One region of the Rhizobium sp. TBD182 genome, then DNA from elsewhere that is predicted to be linked to it. Evidence: predicted binding sites of a transcription regulator. Region 1 holds the regulator's gene; each other region holds the start of a gene.

Region 1 (2,206 bases):
CGCCGCTCCTGGGTTTGACCCGAATGCCCACCGACATGGGATAGAGATTGCGAAGCGAGGAAAAGCCGGCATGCATCTCACTTGCGGCCGAACGCGACCAGGCCCTCGCATGCTTGTCGCTTGCCCAGACACCCTGGTGTCTTTCGGCAAGATATTCGACGATCGAAAGCGTTTCCCAAACCGTCATACCCTCGTCGACCAGGCAGGGCACCTTGCCCGTCGGCGAAAAGGAGGAGAAGGATACGCCTTCGCCGAACGGAATGAGCTTTTCATCAAAGGCGATACCGAGCGTGCGCATCAATACCCACGGCCGCAGCGACCATGAAGAATAGTTCTTGTTGGCTATATAAAGATCGTACATGGCGTATCTCCCGGATATGACGCGTATTTCTACACCTGCCAAGCGTTCACGGAATATCGAAAATTATCCATGGCTCCCATAAACGCCGTTGATGAATGGTGATGTGGGGCCGCTGAGAGCGCGCCTTCGATAAGTCACCCTTTGGTGACGACTAAAACTGACTGCGCAACACGACAGAACAACGTCGCTAAAAAACAGCGGATGGGATCGCTTCGACAATTACAGCGAGCAGCCCATTCGCCACCACGCCTGTAGCGAAACCGAAGCATCTTTATGGAGCAGGAACTCAGTTTAGAAAGGGCAACGCGCATAGGCTGGATGGCGCATATCCTCGTGCACCCGCAAAAGCCCGCCACGTTTGGAAAAAGCCAAACCCAATATAGGCGCCATCTTCACGATGACGCCTATTATAACGTGAATACGTTCGGTTCGATAAGATCAATGGTAGCGGCGGATCAGCCCCACCAGCTTGCCCTGAATTTTAACCCGGTCGGGCCCGAAGATACGGGTCTCATAGGCTGGGTTTGCCGCCTCGAGCGCAATGGAGGCACCCTTGCGGCGGAAGCGCTTCAGCGTGGCTTCCTCGTCATCCACCAGAGCCACAACGATATCCCCGGGATTGGCGGTGTTGCCGTTGCGGATGATGACTGTGTCGCCGTCGAAAATGCCGGCCTCGATCATCGAATCACCCTTGACCTCAAGAGCGTAATGTTCGCCCGTGCCAAGCATGTCTACTGGCACGGCCACATCATGGGTGTTGTTCTGGATGGCGGAAATCGGTACGCCCGCAGCGATGCGGCCCATGACCGGCACGGTGACAGCGCCGCCCAGATCATTGGCCGGCGTCTTGGGGGCAGGGGCCGGTTCCGGCGTTTTGGGCTTGCCAAGGCTGCCTTCGATAACGCTTGGCGAAAAGCCGCGCTGCGGCCTTGCACCCGGCGTATAAGCCTCGGGCAGCTTGATGACTTCCAGCGCCCGAGCTCTATTCGGTAGCCGACGAATGAATCCTCGCTCTTCGAGAGCGGTTATCAGGCGGTGGATGCCGGATTTCGAAGCAAGATCGAGTGCGTCCTTCATTTCATCGAAGGAGGGCGGCACGCCGGACTCTTTCATTCGTTCATGAATGAAGAGAAGCAATTCCTGCTGTTTGCGCGTGAGCATGAGGAAAACACCCTTTAGAATCGTAGTGGAAGTCGCGAAACAAATACAGAACGAACACTATATGTTCCATATGTGTTCTGCAATCCCCTAAAATTTCGTGAAGGTGCCATCTGTTGCTGTGATGATTTGCCTCATAGCACGCAATTGTGCTTTTGTGCGGTCGAAACCGTCCCGGCATGCTCCGGGCGGAAGGCCAGCAGGATACATTTTCATGACGAAACCCTATAGCGTTGACCATCTCGTTTTGCCCGTGGAAGTCATAGGCGTCGCCGTGAAGCGCCTCGTCAGTCTTGGCTTTACGGTTGCGCCGGAGGCTCTGCATCCTTTCGGCACCCAAAATGCCTGCGTATTTTTCGCCGATGGCACCTATCTGGAGCCGCTCGCAATTACTGATCCGGCTAAATATAATGCGTCAATAGAGAGGGGTGATGTTTTCACTGGCAGGGATGTGGCCTTCCGGCAACGGGACGGGCAGGAGGGTTTTTCGGCTCTTGTCGCCAGGACTGAAGACGCCTTGGTTGACCATGAGCGGTTTCGGGCAGCCGGCCTTTCGGCGGGCGATGTTTTCGAGTTTTCGCGGCCTGTTCGGATGCCGGATGGCTCGCAAGGCGAGGCGGCGTTCCGGCTTGCTTTTGCTGCAAGCGGGGCGGCCGCGGATTTCTTTTTGTTCAGTTGTCAACGGGT
Region 2 (2,206 bases), 100 kb from region 1:
CTTCCAAGCTCGATCCGGTGCAGGCCCTGCGTTACGAATAAGGACCGCTTCACAATATGGCAAAAAAATCAGTGCTGCGGCTTACCGGCGTCGAGAGGACCTATGGTCAGGGCGAGACGTCGCTCTCCATTCTGCGCAAGGCCGATTTCGAGTTGAAGAGTGGTGAGATGGTGGCGCTTGTTGCCCCCTCGGGCACCGGCAAATCCACGCTGTTGCATCTCGCTGGGCTTCTCGAACATCCGGATGCTGGCGAGGTTTTCATCAATGACGCGCCGTGCAATGGTCTGCCGGATGAAAAGCGCACGGCGATCCGCCGCAGCGACATCGGTTTCGTCTACCAGTTCCATCATCTGCTGCCGGAGTTCACGGCGGTGGAGAATGTGATGATGCCGCAGCTCATCGCCGGTTTGACGCAGGGCGAGGCCCGCAAGCGTGCGAGCGCGCTGCTCGATTACATGCGCGTCGGCCATCGCGGCGAACATCGCCCGGCTGAGCTTTCCGGCGGTGAACAGCAACGTGTGGCGATTGCGCGTGCCGTTGCCAACGCACCGCTCCTGCTTCTCGCCGACGAGCCGACCGGCAATCTCGATCCCGAGACCGCGCATTACGTGTTCGACGCGCTGGAGGCGCTGGTGCGCCAGTCCGGCCTTGCCGCACTGATCGCCACCCATAATCACGAGCTTGCCAACCGCATGGACCGCCGCGTGACGCTTGCAGACGGCAAGATCGTAGACTTCTGATCGTGATGCAGTAAGGCGACCATAACGCCGCCTTTGCGATCTTTTCTGCGGCTGAGTCTGTCTACGGTCAGGTTTCCCGCAAGGCCACTCGTCCTTCCACAATTGAATTTTCACGAACCCGGAGGTGTTTTTGCCTCCGGGTTTTTTGCTTTGGAGTCAGTGGCTTGCCATTCACGAAGGTGGAACCGCAGCCGATTCTGCCGCGTTAGCAAGGGGAATATTGGTAAAAGCCTGTTGACAATCGAACAAAATGAGAACAAAGTTAGAACATAACGAGTAAGGAGAGACCAATGACTGATTTCATCCGTGACGTTGCCGCTTTCGCCTCCATCGCTGTGTTCGTCGCCAGCTTTTCGGTGATCCTCACTGCCCTGTGAAGGGCACACCGGCGCAGAAGCCTGTATAGACGCCGAAAGGCGGTGGACTTTGAAGGCCGAAAATCGGAAAATCGCCCCCTCGATTCAGAATGACAGGATGACGATATGGGCGAGACGGTTACGCGTGGAGAGACCTCTGGCGAAACGCTGAAAACACCCGGTTTCGTCCATCTGCGGGTTCACTCCGCTTACTCCCTGCTTGAGGGGGCTTTACCCCTCAAGAAAATCATGTCCAAGGCCGTTGCAGACGGCCAGCCGGCCATAGCCATTACCGACACCAACAATCTTTTCGTCGCGCTGGAGTTTTCCGAGAAGGCGCGTGACGAGGGCTTGCAGCCTATTATCGGCTGTCAGGTGTCGATCGACATGCAGGATGCGGTGGATGATCGCCGCAACCACAACAGCCACCTTGCCAAGCTTCCAGCCATCGTGCTGCTCGCGGCTGATGCCGGAGGGTACGAGCGGCTGGTGGACCTTATCAGCCGCGCCTATCTGGAAGGCGAAAGCGGTGGCCAGTCCGTGCATATTACCCGTGCATGGCTGGAGGAAGCCTCCAATGCCGGGCTGATTGTGCTGACGGGTGCCTCCGGTGGTCCGGTGGATATGGCTCTGAAGGAAGGGCATACGGCGCAGGCGAGAGAACGCCTGCTGGCGCTGAAATCACTCTTCGGTGATAAGCTTTATATCGAGTTGCAGCGTCAGTCCGGTTTCGACCGCGCCCATGAGCGGCGTATGATCGGGCTTGCCTATGAACATGATATTCCGCTGGTCGCCACCAACGAGGCCTTCTTCCCTTCGAGGGCCGATTATGAGGCGCATGATGCATTGATGGCGGTGGCGCATAACGCCATCGTTTCGGATGACAGCCGGTTCCGCCTGACCCCCGACCATTATATGAAAAGCCGTGAGGAGATGGCGGAGCTGTTTGCCGACCTTCCGGAGGCACTGGAAAACACCGTCGAAATCGCAATGCGTTGCTCGTATGTGCTGAAGAAGCGTGGGCCGATCCTGCCGCGCTTCACCGGTGCCAGCGACGATCCCGAAGCGGCGCAACGGGCAGAGGCCGAAGAGCTTCGCCGTCAGGCCGTC
Region 3 (2,206 bases), 1.0 Mb from region 1:
GTGGGGCTCTGCGCAGCGCCACCTGCGGAATTGTGAAGGTTCAATAAAACTCACAAAAAGCACCCCTCGCAGCAGTTGCGTTTGAATGGTCGCTGCCCTACATCTTCAGGGTTTTCTGAAGCATTTCCGGGTCTCTTCCGGTCCTGCGGGGAATCGCGAACAGACGAGGCAATGGGCACGGCGGAACCGCGAAGCGTCCGCATGCTGCAAGAGGAAAATGCGCATGGCGAAGATCAAGAACGTCGCGATCCAGATGGATCATGTCTCCGGCATCAATATCGCCGGCGACTCCACCTTCGCCATGAGCCTTGAGGCGCAGGCACGTGGATACCGGCTGTTTCACTATACCCCCGAACGCCTCTCCATGCGGGATGGCAAGATCTACGCGACCGTCGAACAGATGGAACTGCGCGATATCAAGGGCGACCATTTTTCGCTCTCGGAGCCGGAGCGGGTCGATCTCTCGACCATGGATGTCATTCATCTGCGACAGGATCCGCCATTCGACATGGCCTACATCACATCGACCCATTTACTCGAGCGCATTCATCCCAAAACGCTTGTTGTCAACGATCCCGCCTGGGTCCGCAACTCGCCGGAAAAGATTTTCGTCACCGAATTCGCCGATCTGATGCCGAAGACGCTGATCACCAAGGATGTCTCTGAAATCGCCCGCTTCCGCAATGAAATGGGCGATATCATCCTCAAGCCGCTTTATGGCAATGGTGGTGCAGGCGTCTTCCATTCCGCGCGGGACGACCGCAATTTCTCATCGCTGCTGGAAATGTTCGGCCAGATGTTCCGCGAACCCTATATCGCCCAGGAATACTTGCCGGATGTTCGCAAGGGCGACAAGCGTATCCTTCTGGTGGATGGCGAGCCCGTGGGCGCGATCAACCGCGTGCCGGCGGAAAATGATGCCCGCTCCAACATGCATGCCGGCGGCCGCCCGGAGCCAACGGAACTCACCGCGCGTGAGAGGGAAATCTGCCGCCGCATCGGCCCCGCCCTGCGCGAGCGCGGTTTCCTGTTCGTTGGCATCGATGTGATCGGCGATTACCTCACGGAAATCAACGTCACCTCACCGACAGGCATTCGTGAAGTGCAGAAATTCGGCGGTGCCGATGTGGCAAGCCTGTTGTGGGATGCGATCGAGAAAAAGCGCGAAGCACAGGATTTCTGAGGCAATTTCCTCGCCACCTGCGTTTGTTCCGCGTGCACAACTCTATACAACTGAAATACACCGTTCGCGCGAAATTGTTCGCTTAATGTTCTTGTTTTATTCTTTGCTCTGTGGCAGGTTACTTGAGAGTGGCCGCCATCGGGGCATAATGCTTTGATGTTGTGGCCGGTTTGCGGGGGCAGGCCATGGTGGCACGGGTCAATACGGTTGCATTTCAGGGAATTGAGGGTGTGCCGGTCGAGGTGCAGGTGATGGTCGCACCCGGAAAAGTCGGCATCCAGATCGTCGGCCTGCCGGACAAGGCGGTGGCGGAAAGCCGGGAGCGTGTGCAGGCCGCGCTCCACGCCTCCGGTCTGGCGCTGCCGGCAAAAAAAGTCACGGTCAATCTGGCGCCTGCGGATTTGCCCAAGGAAGGATCGCATTTCGATCTTCCGATCGCTTTGGGTCTCATGGCCGCTTTGGGAGCGATACCGGCGGAAGCGCTCGGGCGATATGTGGTTCTCGGCGAACTCAATCTCGATGGCACCATCGGCACGGTTTCGGGCGCTCTGCCCGCGGCCATCGGTGCCAATGCGCTCGGGAAGGGTTTGATTTGCCCGGCTGATAGCGGGCCGGAAGCAGCCTGGGCCGGGGCTGGCATCGATATTCTCGCCCCACGCAGCCTTATTGCGCTTGCCAACCATTTTCGCGGCACCCAGCTTCTCTCCCGCCCGATGCCCGCCATCCGTGCTAATCCGGTCAATTTGCCGGATCTGGCCGATATCAAGGGGCAGGAGACGGCCCGGCGCGCGTTGGAGGTGGCAGCTGCCGGTGGCCATAATCTGCTGATGGTTGGCCCGCCCGGCTCCGGTAAATCCATGCTCGCTGCGCGCTTGCCCTCAATTCTGCCGCCTCTCGAGGCTGCGGAATTGCTGGAAGTGTCCATGGTCCATTCCATCGCCGGCCAATTGTCCGGCGGCAAGCTGTCGGACCGCAGACCGTTTCGCACGCCACACCATTCCGCCACCATGGCCGCGCTGATCG

The links. The regulator LexA, encoded in region 1, represses DNA repair genes until DNA is damaged. The targets are predictions, from matches to a motif close to TGTTCNNNNTGTGTTCNG.
Region 2: the regulator LexA is predicted to act here: its motif matches at 993-1,010, upstream of dnaE (DNA polymerase III subunit alpha).
Region 3: the regulator LexA is predicted to act here: its motif matches at 1,259-1,276, upstream of T18_RS07645 (YifB family Mg chelatase-like AAA ATPase).

What each region holds. Positions count from the first base shown of each region.
Region 1 is NZ_BDLN01000001.1:499,256-501,461, reverse strand. It holds gene T18_RS02585 (glutathione S-transferase family protein) at 1-361, opposite strand, end outside; gene lexA (transcriptional repressor LexA) at 800-1,522, opposite strand; gene T18_RS02575 (VOC family protein) at 1,734-2,206, shown strand, end outside.
Region 2 is NZ_BDLN01000001.1:603,969-606,174, reverse strand. It holds gene T18_RS03070 (lipoprotein-releasing ABC transporter permease subunit) at 1-41, shown strand, start outside; gene T18_RS03065 (ABC transporter ATP-binding protein) at 57-740, shown strand; gene dnaE (DNA polymerase III subunit alpha) at 1,223-2,206, shown strand, end outside.
Region 3 is NZ_BDLN01000001.1:1,528,807-1,531,012, reverse strand. It holds gene gshB (glutathione synthase) at 224-1,183, shown strand; gene T18_RS07645 (YifB family Mg chelatase-like AAA ATPase) at 1,369-2,206, shown strand, end outside.